Regions from separate parts of the Kitasatospora sp. NPDC030952 genome, predicted to be linked through region 2. Evidence: riboswitches for the same ligand, from Rfam matches in the RefSeq annotation. Region 2 holds a riboswitch; each other region holds the start of a gene.
The links. Region 2 has a riboswitch for cobalamin ahead of ACZ47G_RS08750 (ribonucleoside-diphosphate reductase subunit alpha). Riboswitches for the same ligand answer to the same signal wherever they lie in the genome.
Positions count from the first base shown of each region.

Region 1: it holds a riboswitch for cobalamin, as region 2 does, so the genes downstream of both, nicT (Nickel transporter NicT) here and ACZ47G_RS08750 (ribonucleoside-diphosphate reductase subunit alpha) in region 2, are expected to answer to the same signal.
Region 3: it holds a riboswitch for cobalamin, as region 2 does, so the genes downstream of both, ACZ47G_RS18835 (cobalamin biosynthesis protein) here and ACZ47G_RS08750 (ribonucleoside-diphosphate reductase subunit alpha) in region 2, are expected to answer to the same signal.

Region 1 covers NZ_JBVIFM010000011.1:216,750-220,014, forward strand. Annotated here, with positions in the region: gene ACZ47G_RS21075 (hypothetical protein) at 1-1,012, opposite strand, end outside; gene ACZ47G_RS21080 (ArsR/SmtB family transcription factor) at 1,073-1,456, opposite strand; cobalamin riboswitch at 1,538-1,731, shown strand; gene nicT (Nickel transporter NicT) at 1,764-2,882, shown strand; gene ACZ47G_RS21090 (type B 50S ribosomal protein L31) at 2,977-3,225, opposite strand; gene rpmG (50S ribosomal protein L33) at 3,255-3,265, opposite strand, start outside.
Region 2 covers NZ_JBVIFM010000003.1:257,063-260,327, forward strand. Annotated here, with positions in the region: gene ACZ47G_RS08745 (flagellar basal body-associated FliL family protein) at 1-925, opposite strand, end outside; cobalamin riboswitch at 1,257-1,397, shown strand; gene ACZ47G_RS08750 (ribonucleoside-diphosphate reductase subunit alpha) at 1,591-3,265, shown strand, end outside.
Region 3 covers NZ_JBVIFM010000010.1:10,576-13,840, forward strand. Annotated here, with positions in the region: gene ACZ47G_RS18830 (helix-turn-helix domain-containing protein) at 204-896, opposite strand; cobalamin riboswitch at 1,093-1,220, shown strand; gene ACZ47G_RS18835 (cobalamin biosynthesis protein) at 1,332-2,357, shown strand; gene ACZ47G_RS18840 (cobyric acid synthase) at 2,354-3,265, shown strand, end outside.

The sequences.
Region 1 (3,265 bases), on a different contig from region 2:
GTTCGAGCTGGGCTGCGAGGTCGCCGTCGGGGTCGAGTGCGGGCGCGGCCTGGCCGAAGGCGTAGCTGGGGGAGTGCGGGTCGAGTTCGGCGGCTCCCGTGGCGACGAGCAGGGTGCGGCGTGCCAGGGCGGCGCCGTAGACGGAGACCGAGCCGTGGTCGCCGATCAGGCAGTCGGCGGCGACGAGTGCGGCCTGCCAGCCCTGGTGGGGCGGGATGAGGCGAAGGCCCATCCGGCGGGCGTCGTCGAGCAGGGCCTCGGGGTCGTGCCGGCTCCAGATGTTGGGGTGGAGCACGACGGCCACCGTGTACTCGTCGGCGGGCAGCCGGCGGACCAGGCGCTGGGGGAGGTCGGGGTGGCGGCCGAATAACGAGTGTTCGCTCCAGGTGGAGTTGACGACGACGAGCCGGCGGCCGTCGACGGCGCCGAGCGCGGCGCGGTAGCCGTCGCGGGAGCGTTCGCTGCGCAGGATCCGGTCGAAGCACGGGTCGCCGACGACCCGGGCGACGTCCAGGGCCTCGGGGCAGGAGGTCCGCAGCCGGTCCAGCTGTTCGGGGTGGGAGAGGCCGAGGACGTCGACGAACACCCGGCCGTGGTGGGTGAGTTCGTTGCGGGAGAGGCCGGCGGCGGTGACGGTGTCGCCGGTGGACTCGGTGACCAGGCGGTTGTAGCCGGCGCCGTGCGGGAGGACGACCAGGCGGGCGTCCAGGCGGTGCATGGAGGCGTGGACGGCGCAGGCGACGGCGAGGTCGAAGTGGCGCCGGACGGCGTCCTCCCAGTCGAGCACGGTGTAGCCGGGCAGGCCGTGGAGGTACTCGTCCAGGGCGCGGTCGGCGAACGCGGAGCCGGGGTTGACGGTGAAGTACCGCTCGATGCCGTCCGGGTCCAGCAGGGCGAGGACGTCCAGGACCCGGGTCGCTGAGGTGAGGGTGCGGGCGACCGCCAGCACGCGGGCCTTGACCGGGCGGGTGTTCCAGCGGTCGGCGGGCCAGACGTGGGGGTGGGACGGCACATCGTGATCGTACTCATCCGGCCGCGTCTCGGCGTGGTTTGTCGGGGGCCGGTCGGGTCGTCAGCCCACCGCCGCGGTCGGCTCGTCGTGCTCGGCGGCGGCGCACTCGTCGAGGAGGGGGCGCATGGCGTCGTCCACGAGCCGGTAGCGCACCACGCGTCCGTCCTTGTCGCCGGTGACCACGCCCGCGGTGCGGAGCAGTCGCAGGGCCTGGGAGACGGCCGGGTCGCGCATGCCGGTGGCGACCGCCAGGTCGCTGACGGCGAGCGGGCCGGCCCGGTGGAGGGCGAGCAGCAGGGCGAGCCGTCCGGGGTCGGAGAGCAGGGAGAACCGCTCGGCCCAGGACCGGACGTGGGCGGTGTCCCCGATGGCGGCGATGGCCTCGCAGACCCGGTGTCCGTCGATGGTGCGGTGGCCCGCGCGGTCGGCCGGTACGAGATGCATGCGGACATTCTGGCAGCTCACCACCTGTGATCCTGGACACCTGCACAGGTGCGCAGCCTTGCGGGGGTGTGGTGCTACCCCTACGGTGTTCCCCGCCGTGGTGCTCGGGAAGACCGGTGACGGACCCTCAACAGGTCCCAGTCCGGAGCGGCCCTCGCCACTGTGATCGGGGGACAGTTGTCCGGACCCACATGCCACTGGGCGCCTCGTGCGCCTGGGAAGGCGGGTCCGGAAGCCCCGTAAGCCAGGAGACCGGCCACGGCATCTCACGAAGTCATTCCACGAGGTGCTGGAGCGTGATCCCGAGATGACCCTGCCCGAAACCGCCACTCCCGCCGAGGCGGCGCCCCCCTCCGTCCTGCCCACCTTCCGCTGGAAGCGCGAGGACACCCTCCGGGCCGCCGGGCTGATGGGGGTGATCCTCGCCATGCACGTGGTCGCCTTCGGGACGTTGGTCTTCCTGGTCGCGCCCCACGACTACGCGGTCGGCACCCAGGTGTTCGGGGTCGGCCTGGGCATCACCGCGTACACCCTCGGCATGCGGCACGCCTTCGACGCCGACCACATCGCGGTGATCGACAACACCACCCGCAAGCTGATGGCGGACGGCAAGCGGCCGGTCTCGGTGGGCTTCTGGTTCGCCCTCGGGCACTCCTCGATGGTGGTGGTGATGGCCGCCCTGGTGGCGGGCGGCGCCCAGCTGGCGAACACCCTGATGGACGACGACTCGGCCACCCACAAGTGGCTCGGGCTGGTCGGCACCACGGCCTCCGGCGCCTTCCTCTACCTGATCGGGGCGCTCAACCTGGCGGCGCTGCTGGGCATCCTCAAGGTGTTCCGCTCGATGCGGGCCGGGAAGTACGACGAGGCGGAGCTGGAGGAGCACCTCAACTCGCGCGGTTTCATGGCCCGGATCCTGAACCGGGCGACCCGTTCGATCACCCGGCCCGGGCAGATGTTCCCGGTCGGCATGGTGCTGGGCCTGGGCTTCGACACCGCGACCGAGGTCACCCTGATGGTGATGGCCGGTTCGGGCGCGGCGGCCGGGCTGCCCTGGTACGCGATCGTCTGCCTGCCGCTGCTGTTCGCGGCCGGGATGAGCCTGTTCGACACCCTGGACGGGACGTTCATGAACTTCGCGTACCAGTGGGCCTTCTCCAACCCGGTGCGCAAGGTGTACTACAACCTGACCATCACCGGGCTGTCGATCGCGGTGGCCTTCATCATCGGCACCATCGAGCTGGTCGGCGTGCTGCACGAGAAGCTCGACCTGACGGACCCGGTGACCGGGTTCATCGCGGACATCTCGCTGGACAACGTCGGCTACGCGATCGCGGGGCTGTTCGTGGTGGTGTGGGCGATCGCCATCGGCTACTGGAAGCTGGCCGGCGTCGAGAAGCGCTGGACGCCCGAGAAGCAGTCCTAGCGCCCGGTGGTCAGGCCGCCGCGCTGAGCCCCTGCTCGCGCACGCCGGAACGGCGCCTCCCCGACCCGGGGGAGGCGCTGTTCCGGCGTTGTGGTCAGTGCCGGTCGCCGTAGCGGCGGCGGAACTGCTCGACCCGGCCCGCGGTGTCGAGCACCCGGGACTGGCCGGTGTAGAAGGGGTGGCTCGCCGAGGAGATCTCGACGTCGATCACCGGGTAGGTGTTGCCGTCCTCCCACTCGACCGTGCGGTCGCCGGTGACGGTCGAGCGGGTGAGGAAGGCGAGGCCGCCGACCTTGTCGCGGAAGACGACCGGGCGGTAGGCGGGGTGGATTCCGGGCTTCATGGCTGGGCTCCTCCGGGGGGTTGGTGCGGTCAGCGCTCTT
Region 2 (3,265 bases):
ACCCGGAGGACGCCGCGGTCGCGGTGGCGTCGGGGGTGTTGCCGCCCTTGGCCGTGCCCTCGACGGTGAAGTAGGCGTACCGGCCCAGGCTGCCGTGCGCGCCGGTGCAGCCGGGGTTGGCGCAGAACGCCGGCGCGCCCGGCGCGGGCAGGCCCTTGAGCTGCCCGGTGAAGTTCTTCATCGCGGTCTCGGCCTGGATCTTGTGGTCGAAGACCGCGACGCCGACGGTCACCGCGCTGTCGCCGGAGACGTACGTCGCCCGGAGCACCTTCTGGCAGCCCTGGTCGCCGAGAACCTTGCCGAGCCCGCCGGTGGTGGAGTTGCCGTCCCAGCAGGGCTGGTCCAGCGAGACCACGGTCCGGTTCCAGGTCGCGCCGTTGATCGTCACCTGCAGCGCGGAGAACAGCGCCCCCGCGTCCTGCGGCGCCGGGTCGGTGGCGGCCTCCCAGATCGGCTTCGACGGGTCGTCCGGCTGACCGCCCTGGGACGCGCTCGGCGAGCCGGGGGTCGGCTTGTTCGAGGCGGTGGCGACCGGACCGCCGGCGGCCTTCTTCGGGTCGTCCTTCTTGCCGAGGAGCAGCACGCCGCCCGCGACCGCGCCGCCCACCAGGACGACGGCGGCCACGATGCCGATGACCTTCACCCGGCGCTTGCGCCTGGCGTCGGCCTCGTTGCGGTTGGCCAACGCCTCCCAGTCCGGCTCGACGCGCTGCGGCGGGACCGGCTGGGGCGGACCCGGCTGGGGCGGACCCGGCTGCTGGGGAGGCTGCTGCTGCCACTGCGGCTGCGGAACCGGCGGCTGGACCGGCTGGGGCACCGGCGGGACGGGCTGGGAGAACGGCTGCGCGGGCGGCGCCACCTGCCCGTAGGAAGCCGGCGGCGGGCCGAAGCCGCCGCTCGGCGGTGGTACCGGACCCGGCACCACCGGCTGCTGATTCTGTCCGCCCCCCGGCCCGGCGGGAGGCGTCCCCTGCGGCCCGTGCCCAGGTACGCCAGTTCCGTCGCTCATGCGCCCAGATCGTAGGGCATCCCCATGACGGTCCCTAGGCCCGGTGACCGTTCCGTATCGAAACCAGGACGCGGGGTGCGTCGGGCGGGGCCGTCCGAAGCGCCGGCAGAGGGCTCCGGACGGGCCGTCACGCCGTGCCCGCGGCGCGCCTCCGGGCCTCGGACGGCCACGAACCGTCGCCCGCCCAGGCACCGCCGGTCATCGCACCAACACGCCACGCCGCACTACATGTGGTGTCGCATCGAGGAGACACCACTACATGTATGCTCGCTTCTGCTGTCGATGCAGGGGAACCCGGTGCGATTCCGGGACTGCCCCGCAGCGGTGTGCGGGCGGCTCCAGCAGCCGTACCGCGAGTCCGAGTACCTGCCGAACAGTGTGCGCCACGGCCCTCCCGCAGAGGCCGCGCCGGCACCAGAACGACCCCCTCCGGGCCTCGCGGGCGGGCCGGGGAGACACCTCGCGCGACGCTTTTTTGCGTTCGCGCCGTGCTCCCCTGCCCACATCGGCCCGGGTGACCCCGATCACGCCGCCGATCGCCGCCAGGAGAGAGCGCCTTGACCACCGCTGCCTCAGTCACCCTGCCCACCCAGGGCACCGGAACCGCCTTTGTCGACCCGACGGTCTCCGACCCCGGCGGCGCGCTCCTGCGGCTGCTCACCGACCGCAGCGCCGACCTCACCGAGGTCGACCCCGGCCATGTCGCCGCCGCCGCGCTGCGCGGCCGCCACGCCGGCTCGGACTTCGCCGAGCTGCGCGGGCTGGCCGTGGACGCCGCCGCGTCGATGATCGCCGAGGACCCCCAGTACTCGAAGCTGGCGGCCCGTCTGCTCGCCCTGGAGATCGTCGACGAGGCGAACAGCCAGGGCTCGGCCTCCTTCTCCGCCTCGATCGCCGTCGGTCACGCCGAGGGCCTGATCGGTGACATCACCGCCGCCTTCGTCGCCAAGCACGCCGACACCCTCGACGCGCTGATCGACACCGCGGGCGACGACCGCTTCGAGTACTTCGGCCTGCGCACCGTGCAGTCCCGCTACCTGCTGCGCCACCCGATCACCCGCAAGGTGATCGAGACCCCGCAGCACTTCCTGCTCCGCGTCGCCTGCGGCCTGGCGGTCGGCGACTCCGAGCAGTCCGTGCGCGAGGTCGCCGAGCTGTACGGCCTGATGAGCCGCCTGGAGTACCTGACCTCCTCGCCGACGCTCTTCAACTCCGGCACCCGGCACCCCCAGATGTCCAGCTGCTACCTGCTGGACTCGCCGCTGGACAACCTGGACTCGATCTACAACCGCTACGCGCAGATCGCCCGCCTCTCCAAGCACGCCGGCGGCATCGGCCTGTCCTACTCGCGCGTCCGCTCGCGCGGCAGCCTGATCCGCGGCACCAACGGCAAGTCCAACGGCATCGTGCCGTTCCTGCGCACCCTCGACTCCTCGGTCGCCGCCGTCAACCAGGGCGGCCGCCGCAAGGGCGCGGCCTGCGTCTACCTGGAGACCTGGCACGCCGACATCGAGGAGTTCCTGGAGCTCCGCGACAACACCGGCGAGGAGGCGCGCCGCACCCACAACCTGAACCTGGCGCACTGGATCCCGGACGAGTTCATGCGCCGCGTGAACGCCAACCAGGACTGGTCGCTGTTCTCCCCGGCCGACGTCCCCGAGCTGGTCGACCTGTGGGGCGCCGACTTCGACGAGGCGTACCGCAAGGCCGAGCTGGCCGGCAAGGCCGTCCGCACCATCCCGGCGCAGACCCTCTACGCCCGCATGATGCGCACCCTCGCGCAGACCGGCAACGGCTGGATGACCTTCAAGGACGCCTCCAACCGCGCCGCCAACCAGACCGCGCTGCCCGGCCGCACGGTGCACTCCTCCAACCTGTGCACCGAGATCCTGGAGGTCACGGACGACTCCGAGACCGCCGTCTGCAACCTGGGCTCGGTCAACCTCGGTGCCCACGTGGCCGCCGGCGCCTCCGCCGACGACCTGGTCAACGCCATGGACTGGGAGCGCCTCGACGCCACCGTCCGCACCGCCGTGACCTTCCTCGACCGCGTGGTGGACATCAACTTCTACCCGACCACCGAGGCCGGCACCTCCAACTCCCGCTGGCGGCCGGTCGGCCTCGGCGTGATGGGCCTGCAGGACGTCTTCTTCAAGCTGCGGATCGACTTCGACTCCGCCGAGGCCGCCCGCCTGTCCACCCTCATCGCCGAGCGCATCATGCTCACCGCGTACGAGCGCTCCGCCGACCTGGCCG
Region 3 (3,265 bases), on a different contig from region 2:
TCCGCACCCACCCCCTCCACCGCCCCCTCCCGCAGCGCGTCCCTCTCGCCTTGGTCGGGTGGGGAGGGGGAGGGGGTGAGGTGGGTGGGTGGGTGCTGGGGGTGAGGGGGTGGGTGGGGGTAGTTGCTGGGGGTGGGGGTGTTGCGGGCGCGCGGGCTTTGCCCTGCGCGCCCGATGGGGGTGGGTGTGGAGGTGTGGGCCGGTCAGATGGGGATGGTGGGGTGGTGGGTGCTGAGGAGGTGCCAGAAGCGGGGGGTGAGGGGTGGGGTGGGGGTGCGGGGCTGGGTGGTGGCGCCCCAGTGGGTGGGGATGTGGTGTTCCTGTTGGAGGAGGGGGAGGACGGCGGCGAGGTCGGCTTCCGGGACGGGGACCAGTCGGGCGAGTGGGCGCAGGTGGGGCTGCCAGCGGCCGGCCACGCACTGGCGGAGCAGTCGGTCGAGGGCTTCGCGGCGGCCGGTGGCCTCGACCAGTTCGGTCAGTCGCAGGCCGAGTACCTGGGCGAGGGCGTGGGTCTGGTCAGGGTCGCCGTCCCAGTGGCCGGTCAGTTCGGCCTGCCGGTAGGTGGGGAGTGGCATTCCGATCCGTTCGGCGACGGTCTCCTGGGGGAGTTCCCGGGACAGGCGGTGGTCCCGCAGGGTCACCGGGCGGCCGTCCATCAACTGGTCGGCCGGGCACCAGAGGGCGCGGGCCAGGGCGATGAACTCGGCTTCGCCGGGCCGCAGCTCGCCGTTCTCCCAGGCGAGCACGTGGCTGGGGAGCAGCCGTACGCCGTGCGCGGCCATGCCCTCGGCGACCTGCTCGGGGGTCAGCCCGAGGCCGGCCCGGTGGGCGCGGGCGGCTCCTGGCGAGAACGGCACCGGGGCGGGGGTGGCGGCGGGTGGCTTTCTGCGGCGCATGGCACCGAACGTAGGTGCGGCCGGCGGCGCGTCCCCAGCCGCCGAACGCACGAAGCGGGGCCGGTCGGCGCTGCTCCGCGCTGGGCGATCGCACAGGGCGGGCGCGTGTACGTCGTGTGACCAACCCCTCCGTGACCTCGGTTGACTCCCGGTTCGGGCGCGTGATGGGATCCTGGGGCCAAACGGAGGCATGGAGAGGAAGCCGGTGCGAGTCCGGCGCGGTCCCGCCACTGTCACCGGGGAGCACCCTCGGAATCGCCACGGCGGGTCGTCAGGAGCCGCTGGAAGGCCCGTGGGTGCGTCCGACCCGGAAGCCAGGAGACTCTCGCCACCGGTACGTCGATCCAGGGCGCGGACCCTGAGTGAGGACACCCACGCGATGCAGGCTGCCCCACCGAAGACGGACCCCCGGACAGGGCCTAGCCGCCCGCTGCCGTGCGCCCGCTGACCCGCGCCGCCGCCTTCGCGCTGGGCGCCGTCGCGGGCTACGCCGCCGACACCCGTTTCGCCGACCCGCGCCGCGGCCATCCCGTCGCCCTGTTCGGCAGCGCCGCGATCCGGCTGGAGCGGCGCCTGTGGCGCGACCACCGGGCCGCCGGGGCCGGGTACACCGCGCTGTGCGTGGGCGCGGTCGCGGCTGGGGCGCTCGTCCTGGACCGTACGGTCGGGCGGCGTCCGCTGGGCCGGGCGGCGCTGGCGGCCGCGGCGACCTGGACGGTGCTCGGCGGGACCTCGCTGACCCGGGAGGCGCGCACCATCGGACGCTCGCTCGCCGCGGGCGACCTGACGGCGGCCCGGGAGCGGCTGCCGCACCTGTGCGGGCGGGATCCGAGCGCGCTGGACGAGCAGCATATCGCCCGGGCGGTGGTCGAGTCGGTGGCCGAGAACACCGCCGACGCCGTGGTGAACGCGCTGACCTGGGGCGCCCTGGCCGGCACCCCGGGCCTGCTGGCCTTCCGCGCGGTGAACACCCTGGACGCCATGGTCGGCCACCGCTCGCCCCGCTACGCCCGGTTCGGCTGGGCCTCGGCCCGGCTGGACGACCTGGCGGGCTGGCCGGGCGCCCGGCTGACGGCGCTGCTGACGGTGGCCGCCGCGCCCGAACCCCGTACCGCCTGGCGGGTCTGGCGCCGGGACGGCTCCGCGCACCCGAGCCCCAACGCGGGCCAGGCCGAGTCGGCCTTCGCGGGGGCGGTCGGCGTGCGGCTGGGCGGGAGTCTTCGGTACCCGCACGAGCCGAAGGGCGCGTCGGCTCCGGGTCACGAGCGCCCGGGGGCGGGTGCGGAGCCACAGTCGCGGGTGGAGCACCGGCCGGTGTTGGGGGCGGAGTTCCGGCCGGTGACGGTGGACGACATCGAGCGGGCCTGCACGCTGTCCCGGCGGGTGGGCGCGCTGGCGCTGGGTACGTCGGTCGCGGGGCATCTGGTGGTCCGCCTGTGGATGAGGAGGGGTAGGGCATGAGCAACGCACTGCTGGTCGCGGGGACGACCTCGGACGCGGGCAAGAGCGTGGTGACGGCCGGGATCTGCCGGTGGCTGGTCCGCCAGGGTGTCCGGGTGGCGCCGTTCAAGGCGCAGAACATGTCGCTGAACTCCTTCGTCACCGCCGACGGCGCCGAGATCGGCCGCGCCCAGGCGATGCAGGCGCAGGCCGCCCGGGTGGAGCCGGAGGCGGCGATGAACCCGGTGCTGCTGAAGCCCGGGGCGGACGGCCGCAGCCAGGTGGTGCTGCTCGGCCGGCCGGTCGCCGAGGTGGGGGCGCTGGACTACCGGGAGCGCAAGCCCGTCCTGCTGGAGCGCGCCCTGGAGTGCCTGGCGGACCTGCGCGCCCGCTACGACGTGGTGGTGTGCGAGGGCGCCGGCTCGCCCGCCGAGATCAACCTGCGCGACCGGGACATCGCCAACATGGGCCTGGCCACGGCCGCCGCGCTGCCCGTGGTGGTGGTCGGGGACATCGACCGCGGCGGGGTCTTCGCGGCGATGTACGGGACGCTGGCGCTGCTCTCGGCGGAGGACCAGCGGCACGTCGCGGGCTGGTTCGTCAACAAGTTCCGCGGCGACGCCCGGCTGCTGGCGCCCGGGCTGGAGATGCTGCACGAGCTGACCGGCCGTCCGGTGCTGGGCACCCTGCCGATGCTGCCGGGCCTGTGGCTGGACGCCGAGGACTCGCTGGACCTGTCCACCGTGGTGGACCGGGCGGACGGGCCCGGGCCGCTGGGGGCGGACGTGCTGCGGGTCGCCGTGGTGCGCTTCCCCCGGCTGTCCAACTTCACCGACCTGGACGCGCTGGCCCAGGAGCCCGGCGTGCTGGTGCGCTGGGCGACCCGGCCGGAGGAGCTGGCCGACGCCGACCTGGTGGTGCTGCCCGGC